DNA from 3 places in the Paraburkholderia suaedae genome. Region 3 is predicted to be linked to each of the others. Evidence: predicted binding sites of a transcription regulator. Region 3 holds the regulator's gene; each other region holds the start of a gene.
What was found. Region 3 encodes HrcA, which represses chaperone genes, less so after heat shock. Its sites were predicted from a motif close to TTAGCACTCNNNNNNNNNGAGTGCTAA; they were not measured.

Region 1 (6,163 bases), on a different contig from region 3:
ATCGGGTTGCCGATGTCGATGGGGTCCTGGATGGCGATGTGGCTGCGGATGTGATCGGTGAGGCCGTCAAGGCGGTATGGCGTTGGGTCGGTGCGGGTGCTGCTGCTGTGGTGGTCGGTGCGGACGGCGATGTTGCGATTGCAGCGCGGCGCTGTGTCGGCTGGGACGGGGTTGCAGTGACGGTCGCCGATGTGACGCGCGGTGCGGCCGGCGAGGTTGCTGCTGATGTGGTTCGCGAAGTGGTCATCGCAGCGCGGGGTTGTGTCGGCTGCGGCGCGGCTGCTGTTGTCGTTGTCGGTGCGAGCGGCGATGTCGGCGCCGATGTCACCGGCGTCGCGGTCATCGCGGTGCGGTGCGGCGTCGTCGGTGATGTGGCTGCCGCTGTTGTGGTCGCTGAGGCGAGCGGCGGTGCAGCCGGCGATGTTGCCGGCGTAGCCATTGCAACGCTGCGCTGTGTCGGCGGTGAGGTGGTTGCCGTGGTGGTCGCGGAGGCGACCGGCGGTGCCGGCGTCGATGTCGCCGGCGTCGCGGTGCGGTGCGGCGTCGTCGGTGATGTGGCTGCCGCTGTTGTGGTCGCTGAGGCGAGCGGCGGTGCAGCCGGCGATGTTGCCGGCGTAGCCATTGCAACGCTGCGCTGTGTCGGTGGTGAGGTGGTTGCCGTGGTGGTCGCCGAGGCGACCGGCGGTGATGTCGCTGCCGACTTAGCCTGCGCGGCGGGACTCGCAGTGCCGGGCCGCGTCGGCTGCGAGGTAGCCGCTGTTGTCGTCGCCGATGCGACGACCGGTGACGTCGCTGCGGACGTGGCCGGCGACGTAGCCATTGCAACACTGCGCTGGGTCGGCACTGTCGTGGCTGCTGATGCAACCGCTGACGCGGTCATTGCAGTGTGGCCCTGTAACGGCTGCGGCATGGCTGCCGTGGTAGATGCAGACGCCAAGGGCGACCCGATCGGCGCAGCCGCGAGCCCACCGCCGTTCTGCGCCAGGTGTGAGGTAAGCGGTGCGGCGTCTGTTGACGTGACGGTAGGCGCGACGAGCGCAGGCCGTTGCGCGACGACGACGCTCGACGGCCGCTGCGCGACTGCCGCAGATCGCCCGTTGCGACCCGCTGCGTCAACGGACGCCTTGCCGTTGGGCACCGGCTGCACCTGCCCGGACACGGTGATCGGTGTGCCGGAGCGCTCATCGTTGCCATGAATGAAGCACAGATAAACGGCGGATGTCACCGCCAACGCGGACGCGCCTAGCAGCACCGGTTTGCGTAGCCGCTGATAAACGCTCCCGACCACCATGGACTCGTCGATCGCCTCGTAGCTACCGGCCCATGTGCGCGACGGCCCCCAGATCCGGCGCGTCTGCAATGGGGCGGGCGGCGCCGGCGGCGCGGCTTCAAGCGCGACCTGCGAGCCCGGCGCCGATGCGCCGCGCGGGCCGAATGGCTCGACCGCGCGCGAACGACAGGCAGGACAGGTTGCAAAAGGCGCGACTAGCGGCGCACCACAGTGGCCGCATCGGCGGGGATCGTGCTGATCGGAAGTCGTGTCGCTAGGCATGGCCGGGTCGCTAACGGGCGTCGAATAACGACGCCGCGGTCAAAAAAAGACAGCGCAACGAACTTTGCAAGCCGAAGTCACTGGACGACGACGTAACCCCGCCCTTGCATACATTCGGCATAGGCGGCCCAATAGCGGGCCATCGGCGGCTCTGGTTGCGGCAGCGGCGGCAGCTTCACGGCGGACGCCGCGTTCGCCTGCGACGAACTGGCCGCCGCGCCAGAGGTGCCCAGCTCGGCGTTCGCCGCCGAAGCTCCCGTGGCAGCCATGGCCTCCGAGCCGGCCGTCGGCGCGCTCGCCGATTTCACCGACGAAGCCCCCGGGGCTGCCGCGCTCGCCGCCGGCGCGCTTGCTCCCCGCTCAGTCGCGGCGGCCGGCATGCTCGCGCTCGTCGGCGCGGCCGCGAAGGTGCTGGAGGGCAACGGGGGACGCGACGGCACGCCGGTCGACGACGCCTTGGCAGGCGGCGCTTTGCGCGGCGGAACTTGCGGTTCGCGGGTGATGTCGACCTTGGTCTTGTTCGCCGCCGCGTAGCACAAGGCGGTGTCGACGCTGCGCTCATACGGGCTTTGGCTTCGGATCGGATAGGTGAGCGGCTGCCATGCGAAGGCAGGGCCGCTGCACACCAACAGCGTCAGTACGGTATATGTTTTGAATTCCATCGCAGTCGCTCCCGCAGCGATGTTTCGCCTTTTTCATTGGCCATGTGCGCTTCGCGGCGTGTTCTGTTGGCGGTCGAATCTGCCGCTGAACGGCGGCTCACTGCCGCGAAGGCTGCTTGTTGCAGCGTAACACCGGCTGTCGTCTGGACAGTCGGCCAGATAGCGCGCGAAAACGCCATCCTGCTGTCCATTCAAGACACTTTTGCGCAAAACGGCGGACAACGGCGAGGCCTGTGGGGAAATCCCTGGCGGGCGGCGGCAGCAGACGGGTGCGATCCGATCCCGAGAGGATGCAGGGTTAGGGATTACCCTGGGAGTGCGTCGGCGACCGCGGTCGACCACGCGCCACTCCTTTAGGCAGGCGCACTGCGCGATTCAGTCAGCGCGCTGCCAAGGGCCGTGAGGACAGTCGCAAGTGACTGTTTTTACGCAGCTTGTTCGCACCGGGGGCCGATTCGACCGGGCGCTCATGCAGTTGACGCAAGCGAAAAGCGCACGATCTTCGCATTGCGCTCCATCCCTTCTTGAATTTGTCACCACGCGTCCATATAATTAGCACTCGCTGCACGAGAGTGCTAACAACATCGCCGGTTGGCTCGTCCAGCCGGGTTTTCTCAGCGTTCTTCAGTCTCAATCAAGAGAGGAGTATGTATGAACCTTCGTCCTTTGCATGATCGCGTGATCGTTAAACGCCTGGATCAAGAAACCAAGACCGCGTCGGGCATCGTGATCCCCGAAGCTGCAGCGGAAAAGCCTGATCAGGGCGAAATCCTCGCAGTCGGTCCGGGCAAGCGCGACGACAAGGGCGCATCCATTGCGCTCGACGTAAAGGTTGGCGACCGCGTGCTGTTCGGCAAGTATGCAGGCCAGACCGTCAAGGTCGACGGCAACGAACTGCTCGTGATGCGCGAAGAAGACATCATGGCCGTGGTGCAGAAGTAAGCGCAAAGCCGCTACTTTCCCGGTCATACCTCAAGAATTCAAGGAGTTAGAAGATGGCAGCTAAAGACGTCGTATTCGGTGATTCCGCCCGCGCCAAGATGGTTGAAGGCGTGAACATTCTCGCGAACGCTGTGAAGGTCACGCTCGGTCCCAAGGGCCGCAACGTGGTCCTGGAACGCAGCTTCGGCGGCCCGACGGTCACCAAGGACGGTGTGTCGGTCGCCAAAGAGATCGAACTGAAAGACAAGCTCCAGAACATGGGCGCGCAAATGGTCAAGGAAGTGGCTTCCAAGACCAGCGACAACGCAGGCGACGGTACGACGACCGCAACGGTTCTCGCACAATCCATCGTCCGCGAAGGCATGAAATACGTCGCCTCGGGCATGAACCCGATGGACCTGAAGCGCGGCATCGACAAGGCGGTTACGGCTGCGATCGAAGAACTGCGCAAGATCAGCAAGCCGTGCACGACCAACAAGGAAATTGCTCAGGTCGGCGCGATCTCGGCGAACAGCGATTCGTCGATCGGCGACCGTATCGCTGAAGCGATGGACAAGGTCGGCAAGGAAGGCGTGATTACGGTCGAAGACGGCAAGTCGCTGCAAGACGAGCTGGACGTGGTCGAAGGTATGCAATTCGACCGTGGCTACCTGTCGCCGTACTTCATCAACAACCCGGACAAGCAAGTCGCCGTTCTGGAAAACCCGTTCGTGCTGCTGCACGACAAGAAGGTGTCCAACATCCGTGACCTGCTGCCGGTGCTGGAACAAGTCGCGAAGGCTGGCCGTCCGCTGCTGATCATCGCAGAAGACGTCGAAGGCGAGGCGCTCGCTACGCTGGTTGTGAACAACATCCGCGGCATCCTCAAGACCGTTGCTGTGAAGGCTCCGGGCTTCGGCGATCGTCGTAAGGCCATGCTGGAAGACATCGCGATCCTGACTGGCGGTCAGGTCATCGCTGAAGAAACCGGCCTGACGCTCGAAAAGGCAACGCTGGCTGAACTGGGCCAGGCAAAGCGCATCGAAGTGGGCAAGGAAAACACGACGATCATCGACGGCGCTGGCGAAGCTGCAAACATCGAAGCGCGTGTGAAGCAGGTTCGCACCCAAATCGAAGAAGCAACGTCGGATTACGACCGTGAAAAGCTGCAGGAGCGCGTTGCCAAGCTGGCAGGCGGTGTTGCAGTGATCAAGGTCGGCGCTGCGACCGAAGTCGAAATGAAGGAAAAGAAGGCACGTGTCGAAGACGCACTGCACGCAACGCGCGCAGCTGTGGAAGAAGGCATCGTCGCTGGCGGCGGCGTTGCGCTGATCCGTGCACGCACGGCAATCGCCGGCCTCAAGGGCGCTAACCCCGATCAGGACGCAGGCATCAAGATCGTGCTGCGCGCGATGGAAGAGCCGCTGCGCCAGATCGTCACGAACGGTGGCGAAGAAGCAAGCGTCGTGGTGGCAGCTGTTGCTGCTGGCAAAGGCAACTACGGCTACAACGCAGCAACCGGCGAGTACGTCGACCTGGTTGACGCAGGTGTCGTGGATCCAACGAAGGTGACGCGCACAGCGCTGCAAAACGCGGCATCGGTTGCAGGTCTGCTGCTGACGACCGACGCGGCCGTTTGCGAACTGCCGAAGGAAGATGCACCGATGGGCGGCGGCGGCATGCCCGGCGGCATGGGCGGCATGGGCATGGACATGTAATTCCGCTTGGGCCTCGTTACGAGGTCCAGTTGGAAGCGCATGGGAAGTGCGCCGCGAGGCGTGCTTCCCAAAAGAAAAAACCCGCAACGGCGGGTTTTTTCTTTTGGGCCAGCAGGGCAGCAGTGCTGCGGGACTACGCTCCAGCTTCTGGATCGCTGGCGGTCAGCGAAGTCTCGCGCAGATGGGCGAATATTCGCGCAACGCTTTCGGCCGGCGACTGCGTGGCCGTGTCAATGCGAAGCTCGGGATCGAGCGGCGCTTCATAAGGCGCCGACACGCCGGTAAACGATGCGATCGCTCCGGAGCGCGCTTTCGCGTACAGGCCTTTGGGATCACGCTCGACGCATATTTCGAGCGGCGCGAACAGATGGGTCTCGATAAACTTGTCGTGTCCGATGATGCTGCGCGCCATCGCCCGATCTTCGCGCATCGGGGAGATCAGCGCAGTGATGACAATCAGGCCCGCGTCGTTCATCAATTGCGCGACATGCGCGACTCGACGGATGTTTTCTCGGCGATCCTGCCGCTCGAACCCGAGATCGGATGCCAGGCCGTGACGAATGTTGTCTCCGTCAAGCACGTAGCATGCATGCCCCAACGAGACCAACTGCGCTTCGAGTTCGAATGCGATGGTCGATTTGCCCGCGCCCGACAGGCCGGTCAGCCAGACCGTGACAGGCTGTTGGCGGAAGATCCGCATTCTCTGCTGACTGGTGATTGCACCGTGACAACGCTGCAGCAAAGTGTGAGCCGGTTCCATTGTGAGTCCCCTCGGCGCTCAGGCGCAGTGCCACCCTTGCCGCCAGATTCCTGCGTTGTGCAGGCTCTCCGGCGAATTGGCGATTGTGACTTGAAAACCGTCTGAAAGGCCAGCAGGCAAAGGAATTGAAAAGCCGGCATACGAGCTTGGGTATCCCGCGTTAGCCACATCGGGCCGATGCTCGCCGCTCCAACCGCTCGCGACGACTTTCGGACCCACACGAACTTCGAGCGGCACGCTCTGTTCGGGGCTGCTGAGATTGACGGCCCAGCCGGAGACCACGCCGTCTTGAACCGCGTCGATGAAGCCGTCGAACATGTCGGCCGGCGCGGGTTGCCGGCTTTGCGCGAACTGCAGATATTCGTCGATCGGACCGAGGTCAAAGCGCCGGACTACGTTCGCGACCTTTGCGAGAAATGCCTCGTCGAAGCCGAACACCGTCGAACTGTGAACATAGGGATTGTCGTGCTCATTTATTTCTGCCTGAATAATCTCGACCAATTGCAAAGCATTCGAAAAGATGTGACCTGATTCATTAGCGTGCTTTTCC
Region 2 (6,163 bases), on a different contig from region 3:
CGAACAGCGTCGACAGATACGCGATCGTCTCGGCCACCGACCAGATCAGTTGCGACACGTCCGAGCGCTGCTTTTCCTCGCCGTTCACGGACAGCCAGATCGCACCCTTGCCGATATGGCCGACCGTCGTGGCAGGATGGATCGGGCCGAGCGGCGCAGAGTGATCGAATCCCTTCGCGGTATCCCACGGACGCCCCATTTTTTTGGCTTCGGCCTGCAGGTCGCGGCGCGTCATGTCGAGACCGAGCGCGTAGCCGTACACGTGGTCGAGCGCGCTCTCAGCCGGAATGTTCTTGCCGCCTTTGCCGATCGCGGCCACCAGTTCCATTTCGAAGTGGACGTTTTTCGACTGGGCCGGATACGGGAACTCGCCAGTCCTGCCGGGCGCGACGTACAGCACCGCATCGGCCGGCTTGGTGAAGAAGAACGGTGGCTCGCGTTCGGGATCGTGACCCATCTCGCGCGCATGCGCCTCATAGTTGCGCCCCACGCAGTAGATGCGACGCACCGCAAACTGTTCGCTGGACCCGACAACTGGCACCGCCGGCTGCGGTGGCGGTACAAATACGTAACTCATCCCGTTCTCCGTTGTTTGATTTTGCCGCCGACGCGACGCTGAAACATGGAGTGTAACCCGCAGCCAGGCGAGTTGCGCGCGTCTGCGGCACGCTCACGCAAAAGCGGGGCGCGACGACCGTCAGCCTCGCCCGCGCGCTCGCCGCGTTGCCATAGATGCGATACTCACATCGGACAGCGTCCCCTGCATACCGTGACGGCACGCCGCCTCGCCCCCAATTTCGCCTGATACGCCCGATGACCGACACCGCCACCGCCCCCCCTTTCCCCTGCGCCCGCTTCATCAAGGAAATCGGCCGCGGCCCGCATGGCGCGCGCGCACTCACCGCCGACGATACGCGCTCGCTTTACAGCGCGATGCTCGACGGCCGCGTGGGCGAGCTCGAGCTCGGCGCGGTGCTGCTCGCGTATCGCGTGAAAGGCGAAACCGCCGACGAACTCGCCGCGATGCTGGCTGCCGCGCATGCGTCGTTCGAGCCGATCCACTTGCCGCATGGCAGTTTCCGGCCCGTTTCGATTCCCACCTACAACGGCGCGCGCAAGCAGCCTAACCTCGTGCCGCTGCTCGCGCTGCTGCTGGCGCGCGAAGGCGTGCCGGTGCTACTGCACGGCGTGACGGAAGACGCCGGCCGCGTGACGAGCGCCGAAATTTTCGCCCACCTGAAGGTTCCGCACGCGCGCTCGCACGCGGATATCGAAGATGGCCTGGCCGAGCGCCGTCTCGCGTTCGCGCCGATCGACGTGCTCGCGCCGAAGCTCGCGCGCCTTCTCGCGCTGCGCGCGCGCATGGGGGTGCGCAATTCGACGCATACGCTGGTCAAGATTCTGCAGCCGTTCACACCGGCTGGACTACGCCTCGTCAATTACACGCATCCGCCGTATCGCGACAGCCTCACGCAACTGTTCAATTCTCATCCGGAGGCCGCTGTGGGCGGCGCGCTGCTCGCGCGTGGCACCGAAGGCGAAGCGGTGGCGGATACGCGGCGTCAGGTGCAGGTGGACTGGCTGCATGACGGCGTGTGCGAAACGCGCGTGCCGCACCAACGCTCGTCGCCCGATGCGCCGGAAGTCGACTTGCCCGAAGCGCGCGACGCAGCCACCACGGCCGCGTGGATCGCCGCCGTGCTGCGCGGCGAAGCGCCGGTGCCGAGCACCCTCGAACGGCAGGTCGAACTGATCGTGGACGTCGCGAAAATACCGGTCTGACGCGCGCTGCGTGAGTCGCTGCCTGCCGCGCCTGCCTGCCCACGTCTGCACGCATAAAGCGGCGGCTCTACGAGATGCTACGGCGCGATGCGCCGCTTTATACCGCCCGAGTCAGGCGCATGCGGTCGGTTTCGAACGTGCTGCGAATCGCCTTCGGTCGGCTTCGCACGGCCTGCGTCGCGATTGCCTGGCGCATGTCGGGCGCAGTGCCGCACATTGGCAACGCGAGTTGCCGTCCAATCGTTCCGCATGGAGTGAAGCGAATTCAACGACTCACTCCAGCGCGCACCGTGTGGCCTGCCACGCGATCAGACGCCATTGTCCATGCTCCTGCGTGTGAATCGCCGTATAGGCAATCGGAAACAGCAGCGCACCGTTATTCGCCTCCATTTCGATCAACGCGCGACCGGTGACGAGACAGGTCTCGCGTCCCACCGCCAGCACGTCCTGCGACTGCACCTCGATTTGCCTGTAGCGGCGGCGTCCGCCGGTAATCCCGTCGATAAACTGTCGCTTCGTTTCACGTTTGCCGTTCGTGTGGACATAGCTGACGTTGTCCGCGAGCAGCGTGTCGAGCGATTGTCCGTCGCCGTCGACCATCGCACGGAAGCGCTCTCGCTCGAGCCCGCGAATCGCTTCGATTATCTTTGCCAGCATTGCTCAGCCCCTCGCACCGGTGGGCCGACGATGGCCACGGCTGTCAGAAGTTATATTGCAAATATAGCTGGCTGAAATTTATACCAGGATTCGGCTCTTTGATACCGCCGTTCGAAATATGCTGAAAGCGGTAGCCGGCCAGATATTGCTGGCGGCTGCCGAACTGCACCCCTATGCCGGCCGTTTCGGTGAACTGGAACGCGGTGCCGAGCGTGAAGTCCGAGCAAATTCGCGGGCTCGTCAGCACGCGGATGCCCGCGCCCACCTCGACGAATGGGCGCAGCGACCCGGTTCCCTTGATGAAGCGGATCATCGGCGTCACGCCCATTTCGCCAATGTTCTCGTGGACGTCGCCTTCGTTGGTGTGCCACCAGGCCACGTGGAATTCGCCGATCAGCGAGAAGTGCCAGTCGCCGATTTGCCACCACGTGAGTCCGGGATCCCAGGCCACGCCGAAGTCGATCTTTTTGGCATGGTGATCGGCTACTCCGGCGGCCACCTGCACGCCTAACGGATCAGCCGACGCTGCTCCGCACGCCGCACACGACAGCGCCGTCGCAACGCCTTGTACAGCCAGTCGACGCAAAACACTGTTGTTGGCCATCCGTACACCCATGTTCGATCAACGTTCTTACCACGGCAGCCGTTCGCGTCCCCCATGCTTCCCGGTCGACGAATCGTTGGGAGCAGCAATCATTCCCGCAATTTTTCACTCTAAATTCCTACCGCACTGGCCTTTTATAAGAACCCGAAGCCCGGAGCCCGCAATCGGTCCGCTCTCTGCGCGGCAAGCCGAGGGGGCGTATAATGACTATCAGATTTCAAACTCTGATAGAGAAGCGCGGAACTCGGATGCCCCTACCGGCTCTAAGTATTAGCACTCGGCAAATCAGAGTGCTAACATCCATCGCTGGAGTCGTTTACCGAGTACGCTTTTGTCTGATTCCAAAGGAGTTTTATACGTGAGCCATGCAATGACCCTTCCGAGTACTCTGAGCCCGTCGTCGGCTAAGGCCGCTTCGGCAGGTGCACTGGCGCTCTCGCATTCCTCGCTGCTGCCTGGTCAACTGGGCAATATCGACGCCTACATCCAGGCCGTTAATCGGATTCCGATGCTGACGCCGGCGGAAGAACGCCAGTTCGCCACCGAATTTCGCGAGCAGGACAACCTCGAGTCCGCGCGCCGTCTCGTGCTGTCTCACCTGCGGCTGGTCGTGTCGATCGCGCGCAATTATCTGGGCTATGGACTGCCGCACGCCGACCTGATCCAGGAAGGCAATATCGGCCTGATGAAGGCCGTGAAACGCTTCGATCCGGCGCAGAACGTGCGCCTCGTGTCGTACGCCATGCACTGGATCAAGGCGGAGATCCACGAATACATCCTGCGCAACTGGCGGATGGTGAAGGTCGCCACCACCAAGGCGCAGCGCAAGCTGTTCTTCAACCTGCGCAGCCACAAGCAAGGGCTGGGCGCGTTCACGCCGGACGAGATCGAAGGTCTGGCCAAAGAGTTGAACGTCAAGCGGGAAGAAGTCGCGGAAATGGAAACGCGCCTGTCGGGCGGCGATATTGCGCTGGAAGGCCAGGTCGAGGACGGCGAAGAGTCGTACGCGCCGATTGCCTATCTGGCCGACTCGCATAGCGAGCCGACGGCCGTCCTGGCTTCGCGTCAGCGCGACCGGCTGCAAAGCGACGGTATCGCGAATGCGCTGGAGGCACTCGACGCCCGCAGCCGCCGCATCATCGAGGCGCGCTGGTTGAAGGTGGAAGACGACGGCTCGGGCGGTTCAACGCTGCACGAACTGGCCGACGAATTCGGCGTGTCCGCCGAACGTATCCGGCAAATCGAAGCGAGCGCAATGAAGAAGATGCGTGGCGCGTTGACCGAATATGCGTAAGGCCTGAAACCGATCGAGCCCGCCGGTTCGTCCGGCGCGCCAGCCAACGGCAAGCCCCGCCCTCGCAAGACGGCGGGGCTTTTCTTATCGGGCCGCCTGGCGCCGGCCCGCCCCGCTCGCGTTCGCCGCCCGACGTCAGTTCGGGAAGACGGATGTCCATCGCACTTTTCAAGATAGCAATACGGGACGAACGCGGCCCGCTTGCGACGCAATCGCACACTGTGCGACAGGTCGCGCGACATCCGCTCGCAAAATCGCGATGCAACGAGAGGCCAGCGCGGCGCGCTGACCCAGTACCGCTTGGATTACGCCGGCAACGGCGTTGCGCCGCCGCCGGTTTGCGTCATGCGCATCGCCAGCTTCGCGGCATAGCGCGGCGCAGCGTCGCCAACGACGATATGGAACGTGTCGGTCGAGACCCACGCCGTATCGAGCGCAGTTAGACGCTGCCGATCGACCAACGACGGATCGCGCACGACGATACGCAGACGCGTCGACGCGACGGCATCCAGCGACACCACGTTGCCCGCCCCGCCGAACACCGCGAGCCAGCGCAGCGGGTCGGGATCGAGCGGACCGGCTTGTGCATCCGTAGCGGCAGGAGCGGTCGCAGGCGCCGCGGGGGCCGCTACTGCAGTGGGAACAGCGGCAGCGGCGACCTCCGCCTTCACTGCACCGCCACCGCCTTGCGCGATCACCGTGCGCATTTCATCCGCGATGATGTCCGCTTCAGGTCCGATGATCACCTGCACGCTGGTCGCGCCGCGCTTGAGCACACCGCGCGCGCCGATCGATTTCAGTTCGCTCTCGGACACCTTGTCTGGATCGACCACCGACAGGCGCAGGCGCGTAGTGCATGCATCCACCAGCGACAGATTCGACGCGCCGCCAAGCGCTGCGATATAACGCTGCGCACGTGGCACCGCAGCACCGGCTGTCGGCGACACGAAGCCGCCCGTCGCGAACGAATCGACCTGCTCGTCGGCGGTAGCGGGTTCGCGGCCCGGCGTCGCCATGTTGAACCTGCGGATGAAAAAGCGGAACAGCCCGTAGTACAACACCGAGTACACCAGACCAATCGGAATCGCCCACCAGCCTTTAGTCGACAGGCCGTAATTGAGCACGTAGTCGATCGCGCCCGCCGAGAACGTGAAGCCGAGGTGAATGCCGAGCGCCGAGCAGATCGCGAGCGACAGCCCGGTCAACAGCGCATGGATCACGTACAGCACCGGAGCCAGGAACATGAAGCTGAATTCGATCGGCTCGGTCACGCCGGTCAGGAACGAGGTCAGCGCCATCGAGAACAGCAGGCCGCCGACCACCGCGCGGCGCTCCCTGGGCGCTTCGTGGAACATCGCGAGGCACGCGGCCGGGAGGCCGAACATCATCACCGGGAAGAAGCCGGTCATGAACGTGCCCGCAGTCGGATCGCCCGCGAAGAAGCGGTGCAGGTCCCCCGTCACGGGGGCGCCGCCCGGCGGCGTGAAGGTGCCGAACACGAACCACGTCAGCGAATTGAGGATGTGATGCAAACCTGTCACGAGCAGCAGCCGGTTCAGCACGCCGAACACGAAAGCGCCAATCGCGCCCGCGGTGGTCAGCCAGTGGCCGGCCGTATCGATCACGGCTTGCACTGGCTGCCACACGTAGCCGAATACGATGCCGAGCGCGAGACAGACCACCCCCGTCGCAATCGGCACGAAGCGTTTGCCTCCGAAGAACGCGAGGTAGTCGGGTAACTTGATGTCCTTGTACCGGTTGTACAGCAGGCCCGCGACGATACCCGCCACGATCCCGGACAATACGCCCATGTTGAGCTTGTCGTT
Region 3 (6,163 bases):
GCGGGCGTGGGATTCTGGCTCGTCGGGTTCTCTTGCGTGTTTTCCATGTCGCTGAAAAGTCGTTAAAAGGTAAAAAACCAACGGTGGCGACGGCGCATGAAGCATGCCGTGCTCTGTGCGTTGCCAGAGAGCGACCTGCGCATTGGCGCGCAACCGGATATCAGAGCCGCAGATGGGGTCGGACAGACCCGTTTCAAGCGATGCGCCGCGTTCTTTTCGCACCGTTTCAGGGCGGCGGAAATGCCCCGTAACAACGATTTTTGCCGCGCAATCAGATTGAGATTGAGTGCGGCGAACAAGTGGCCTATGCTGCAATAAAGCATCGGGAAAGACGCGTTAACCCTAATCTGACGTATCGCTTACCGATTTAACTATTCCACCTGATTCGCCCGTTTCGTCCCGAATCTTCCTGAAGGGAGTACCGTGAAACTGACCTTTGCAATCGGGGTGGTCGCACTGGTACTTGTTGCGGGCACCACGACCATCTGCATGTCCGGTGCGGTCAACGACCGCACCACCGAGTACGGCGGTGTGCACGCGACCATGGAACAGCTGTTTAGTCCCCACCCGAAAATCTGTCGATGACGCGCCGCTGGCGCTTGGTCGGCCGCCCATGCAATTCGGCCGCCGGTTCGCGATATGTCCGGCGCCGCTCCTGCTCGGCCTGGCGCTTCAGCTTGCTCTCTGCGGTCTCCGCATAGAGCGTTTGCGCGACGCTCGCCGGGCCGCGCACGTCGCATACGCCGAGCACTTGCACCTGCCACACGAACCGCTCGATCTCGATCTCGACCAGGTCGCCAACATGCACGTCCTTGGCCGGCTTGACGCTGGCTCCGCCGATGCGCACATGCCCTTGGTCGACCGCGGCCGCCGCCAGCGACCGCGTCTTGAAGAAGCGCGCAGCCCACAGCCATTTGTCGATGCGCAGCTTCGCGCCCGCTTCGGTTGAAATGCGGTAGTTCATGAGCCTGCTCAACCTCCTGTGGCGTGCGGCACAGGCACCGCCTGCACCGGCCAGCCCTGCAAATTCTGCGCGACGATTTCGCCGAGCGCGGCAATCCACGGCTGCGACGCGTTCACGCACGCAATGCGGTGAAACTCCTTGCCGCCCGCATGCAGGAATTCGTCGCGCACTTCCATGCCGATTTCCTCGATCGTTTCGAGGCAGTCGGCAGTGAAGCCCGGACAGAACACGTCGGCACGCCGCACGCCCGCGGCGCCCAGTTCCTTGAGCGTAGGCGCCGTGTACGGCTGCAGCCACTCGGCCTTGCCGAAGCGCGACTGGAAGGTGATCCGGCATTCCACCGGCGTCAGTTCCAGCGCCTGCATCAACATGGCGCCGGTCTGCTGGCATTGCTCGTGGTACGGGTCGCCCAGGTCCAGCGTGCGCTTGGGCACGCCGTGGAAACTGAACACCAGCCTGTCGCCCGCCGCGAAATCCGGACGGCCATGGAGATGCCAATAGTGACGCACCTGCGCGGCGAGCGCCGCAATGTACGCCGGATGATCCGCGTACTGGCGCACCATGCGGATCTCCGGCTGGTTGCGCATGCGCTTGAGCGCCGAAAAAGCGTCGTCGAACGCGGTCGCCGTGGTCGACGATGAGTATTGCGGGTACATGGGCATAAGCAGCACACGCTCGGCGCCCGCCAGCTTCAACTGGTTCAGCATGGCCGGAATGCCCGGCGTGCCGTAGCGCATCGCGTAGTCGACCAGCACCGTGTAGTCGTTCAATTGCAGCAGGTGGCGCAGGGCCTCCGTCTGCTTCTCCGTATAGACGCGCAGCGGCGAGCCTTCGGGCATCCAGACCGCGGCGTACTTCTTTGCAGAACTGCGGCCGCGAAACGGCAGGATCAACAGACGCAGAATGATCTGCCAGAGCAGCGCCGGAATTTCGACCACCCGCGGATCGGACAGGAACTGGGCGAGATAACGGCGCACCGCGCGCGGCGTCGGCGCGTCCGGCGTGCCGAGATTGATCAGCAGCACGGCAACGCGATGTGACGCGGCGTTCTGCGAAGGCCGCTCGAGGTCAAAGCGCATAGGCAGCGGGAGTCACCGCTTCACGCGGAGATTGGATTGAATGGAAATTCATTATAGCGGTGCGGTCCATGGCCGGGTCCGCCGCGCGCCCCTGGCCGTTCGGCCGATTGGCAAGCCGCGCGCGCTCGCGCATCATGCTCGGCACGGCTCGCGGCAATGGAGCCGACCGGCAGCTATTGCTGGCTCAAGGTCAGAGAAAGCAGACGCGCAGTGATGTCGACAATCGGAATCACGCGGTTGTAGGCCATGCGAGTGGGTCCGATCACGCCGAGGGTGCCGACAATCTTGCCATTCACCTCGTACGGCGCGGTGACGACGCTCATCTCTTCGATGGGAACGAGATTCGACTCGCCGCCGATGAAGATCTGCACACCCGCCGCGTGACTCGATACGTCGAGCAATTGAAGGAGACTGGTCTTTTGGTCGAACACATCGAACAGCTTGCGCAGGCGCGCCATGTCCGACGACAGGTCGGCGACTTCCAGAAGATTGCGCTCGCCGGATATCAGCACGGTCTCGCCGGTGTCGGACTCGTCGGTGCTGGCCGTGACGGCGGCGTGCATCAGCGTCGTCATGTCGCCGCGCAGCTCGTCGATCTCCTCACGCAGGCGGCGGCGCACCTCGTCGAACGACAGGCCGGCGAAATGCGCGTTGATGTAGTTGGACGCCTCGACCAGTTGCGACGGCGAAAAATCGCGCTGCGTGGCCATGATGCGATTCTGCACGTCGCCTTCGGGCGTCACGATGATCAGCAGGATGCGCTTGTCGGACAAACGCATGAACTCGATTTGCTTGAATACGTGGCTGCGCCGCGGCGTGAGCACCACGCCGGCGAACTGCGACAGATTGGACAGCACGCTGGCCGCCGCGGCGACGATTTTCTGCGGCTCGCCTGCCTGCAGCGTGGTCTTCACGGTGCGCATCACCGCTTCCTCGTCCGCGGCGGATTCCACCGTCAGCATCGTATCGACGAACAGCCGGTAGCCGCGCGGCGTGGGGATCCGGCCTGCGGAGGTATGCGGACTGATCACGAGCCCCAGATCCTCGAGATCGGACATCACGTTGCGAATGGTTGCCGGGCTCAGTTCGAGGCCCGAATAACGTGACAGCGTGCGCGAGCCGACCGGCTGACCTTCGGCGATGTAGCGCTCGATCAGCGTTTTCAGGAGGGTTTGTGCGCGAGGATCTAGCATGACGAAAAATTTTAGCTCAATGACAGAACGACCGCGAGCGCTAACGATGCCTGGCCCTCACGACCGCACGACTGCTCGCCGGGACGCCACCTGCTGGGTGGTTGGGCGCTGCAAAGTCGCCCAGCACTGGATCCGTCGCGTCAGCAGCGCTCACCCACGGCATCTGGGGCACGCTTCAGGCCGCGCTCGCCGCACGTCGGTCGGCAGATCGCCGCAATGTTTTGGCCGGCGCACACATCATGAAGCCTTCACCATTCTAACGACAATCGCCGCATGCGCTCACGGCCTGCGCGCGGCGGCCCGCTACCGGGTCTGTGTGCGGTTCTTTTCAGGCCCTACCTATGGTGTAATGCCGGCATGCAAGTGACCAGCCAGTTCAAGACCGTCGCGCTCGTTGGGCGCAACAACACGCCAGGCATCGGGGAGCCGCTGACCGCGCTCGCTTCGTGCATCGCGAAGCGCGGCTTCGAGGTCGTGTTCGAAGCCGACACCGCGGCTGAAATCGGCGTCACCGGCTATCCGGCGCTGCGTCCGGCCGAGATCGGCGCGCGCGCCGACGTCGCCGTGGTGCTGGGCGGCGACGGCACGATGCTCGGCATCGGTCGCCAACTCGCGCCGTACCGCACGCCGCTCATCGGCATCAACCATGGGCGGCTCGGCTTCATTACCGACATTCCGATCTCGGACATGAGCGAGATCGTGCCGCAAATGCTGTCCGGCAAATTCGAGCGCGAAGAGCGCGTGCTGCTCGAAGCGCGCATCATGCGCGGCGGCACCCCCATCTACAATGCGCTTGCCTTCAACGACGTCGTGGTCAACCGCAGCGGCTTTTCGGGGATGGCGGAACTGCACGTCTGTGTGGATGGGCGCTTCATGTACAACCAGCGCTCGGACGGTCTGATCGTTGCTACGCCGACCGGCTCGACCGCTTACGCGCTGTCGTCGCAAGGGCCGATTTTGCATCCGCAATTGCAAGGCATCGTATTGGTGCCGATCGCGCCGCATGCTTTGTCGAACCGCCCTATCGTGCTGCCCGACGATTCGAAGGTGAGCATCCAGATCGTCTCCGGGCGCGAAGTGAACGTCAATTTCGACATGCAGTCATTCACCTCGCTCGAGTTGAGCGACACCATAGAAGTACGGCGCTCGCGTCACACTGTGCCGATGCTGCATCCCGTCGGCTACAGCTACTTCGCCACGCTGCGCAAAAAGCTGCACTGGAACGAGTACCCGTCGCACGAAGAAGACCCCAACCCCTGAGCGGCACAGCAACGCTGGAACGCTTGCGACAAAGCCCGCCGCTGCCGGACCCGAATCTCAAAGCTCATCAGACGACCTCATGCTTCGCCACCTCTCGATACGCGACTTCGTCATCGTCGCCGCGCTCGACCTCGAATTCGACAGCGGCTTCACTGTTTTCTCCGGCGAAACGGGCGCCGGCAAGTCGATCCTCATCGACGCGCTGGCGCTCGCGCTCGGTGCCCGCGCCGATGCGAGCGTCGTGCGCACCGGCGAGAGCCGTGCCGACATCACTGCCGAATTCGACACGCATGCCGACGTCGAGCAATGGCTCGACGAGCAGGCGCTCGGCGCGACGGCCGGCACCGGCGACGAGCACGGCGGCACGGTCATGCTGCGGCGCGTGGTGGACGCGAACGGCCGCTCGCGCGCTTTCATCAACGGCACGGCGGCGACGCTCGCGCAGTTGCGCGAGGTCGGCCAGATGCTGGTGGATATTCACGGCCAGCACGCGCACCAGTTGCTGATGCGCGCCGACGCGCAACGCGAGCTGTTCGATACCCACGCCGGCCTTGCCGACCTTGCGGCCAACGTCACGCGGGCGTGGCGCACGTGGCGCGAGAAAGTGCAGGCGCTCGAGCATGCGCAGACGCGCGACCGCGAGCTGCAGCTCGAGCGCGAGCGCCTCGCGTGGCAACTTACCGAACTCGACAAGCTCGCGCCGCAGCCGGGCGAATGGGAAGAGGTCAATAGCGAGCACCGGCGGCTATCGCACTCGGCCAATCTGATCGACGGCGTGCAAGGCGCGCTCGGCGCGCTGTCCGAGTCGGACGAAGCGATGATCACGCAACTTGCGTCGATCGTATCGAAGGTGCGCGACCTCGCGGACATCGACCCGGCGTTGAGCGACGTGCTGGCCGCACTCGAACCGGCCGAAATCCAGTTGCAGGAAGCGGTCTACTCGCTCAGTCATTACGCGCAAAAGCTCGAACTCGACCCGGAGCGGCTCGCGCAAGTCGAAAAGCGCCTCGACGCGTTGCACTCGGCCGCGCGCAAATTCCGCCTGCGACCTGAAACGCTGCCGGACGAGCACGCGGCGCGTCGCGCGCAACTGGCCGCGCTCGATGCCGCCACCGACCTCGACAGCCTGCACGCCGCCGAAGCCAAGGCCAAAGAAGCCTTCCTGAGCGAAGCGAAACAACTGTCGAAGGCGCGTGCCCGGGCCGGCACCGCGTTGGGCGCCGCGGTCACCACCGGCATGCAGGAGCTGTCGATGAAAGGCGGCAGCTTCGAAGTCGCGCTGATGCCGCTGCCCGAAGGCGGCGCGCATGGGCTCGAACAAGTCGAATTCCGCGTCGCGGGACATGCTGGCGTGCCGCTGCGGCCGCTCGCCAAGGTCGCCTCCGGCGGCGAACTCGCGCGTATCAGCCTTGCGCTGGCGGTCATCGCCAGCGCCGCGAGTCCGACCCCTACGCTGATCTTCGACGAAGTCGACACGGGCATTGGCGGCGGCGTGGCCGAAGTCGTTGGACGGCTGCTGCATCAACTGGGACAAGCGCGCCAGGTGTTGTGCGTGACCCACTTGCCGCAAGTCGCCGCGCGCGGCGACCACCATTTCCAGGTGGCGAAAGCGGGCAACGGCAAGGGCGGCACGGTGAGCAGCGTGATTTCGCTCGACAAGGCGAGCC

Region 1: a site for HrcA is predicted at 2,767-2,793, ahead of groES (co-chaperone GroES). Genes of this name have one in related genera too.
Region 2: a site for HrcA is predicted at 3,314-3,340, ahead of rpoH (RNA polymerase sigma factor RpoH). Genes of this name have one in related genera too.

Annotation. Positions count from the first base shown of each region.
Region 1 covers NZ_JBFOAH010000009.1:23,551-29,713, forward strand. Annotated here, with positions in the region: gene ABQJ48_RS14650 (hypothetical protein) at 39-1,196, shown strand; gene ABQJ48_RS14655 (hypothetical protein) at 1,630-2,214, opposite strand; gene groES (co-chaperone GroES) at 2,866-3,156, shown strand; gene groL (chaperonin GroEL) at 3,210-4,853, shown strand; gene cysC (adenylyl-sulfate kinase) at 4,987-5,613, opposite strand; gene ABQJ48_RS14675 (sulfotransferase family protein) at 5,632-6,163, opposite strand, start outside.
Region 2 covers NZ_JBFOAH010000016.1:154,149-160,311, reverse strand. Annotated here, with positions in the region: gene ABQJ48_RS21790 (fumarylacetoacetate hydrolase family protein) at 1-577, opposite strand, end outside; gene ybiB (DNA-binding protein YbiB) at 814-1,782, shown strand; gene ABQJ48_RS21780 (nuclear transport factor 2 family protein) at 2,056-2,439, opposite strand; gene ABQJ48_RS21775 (acyloxyacyl hydrolase) at 2,483-3,043, opposite strand; gene rpoH (RNA polymerase sigma factor RpoH) at 3,402-4,337, shown strand; gene nagE (N-acetylglucosamine-specific PTS transporter subunit IIBC) at 4,643-6,163, opposite strand, start outside.
Region 3 covers NZ_JBFOAH010000010.1:60,500-66,662, forward strand. Annotated here, with positions in the region: gene grpE (nucleotide exchange factor GrpE) at 1-47, opposite strand, end outside; gene ABQJ48_RS15900 (hypothetical protein) at 424-585, shown strand; gene ABQJ48_RS15905 (RNA-binding S4 domain-containing protein) at 557-964, opposite strand; gene hemH (ferrochelatase) at 973-2,043, opposite strand; gene hrcA (heat-inducible transcriptional repressor HrcA) at 2,217-3,236, opposite strand; gene ABQJ48_RS15920 (NAD kinase) at 3,594-4,496, shown strand; gene recN (DNA repair protein RecN) at 4,576-6,163, shown strand, end outside.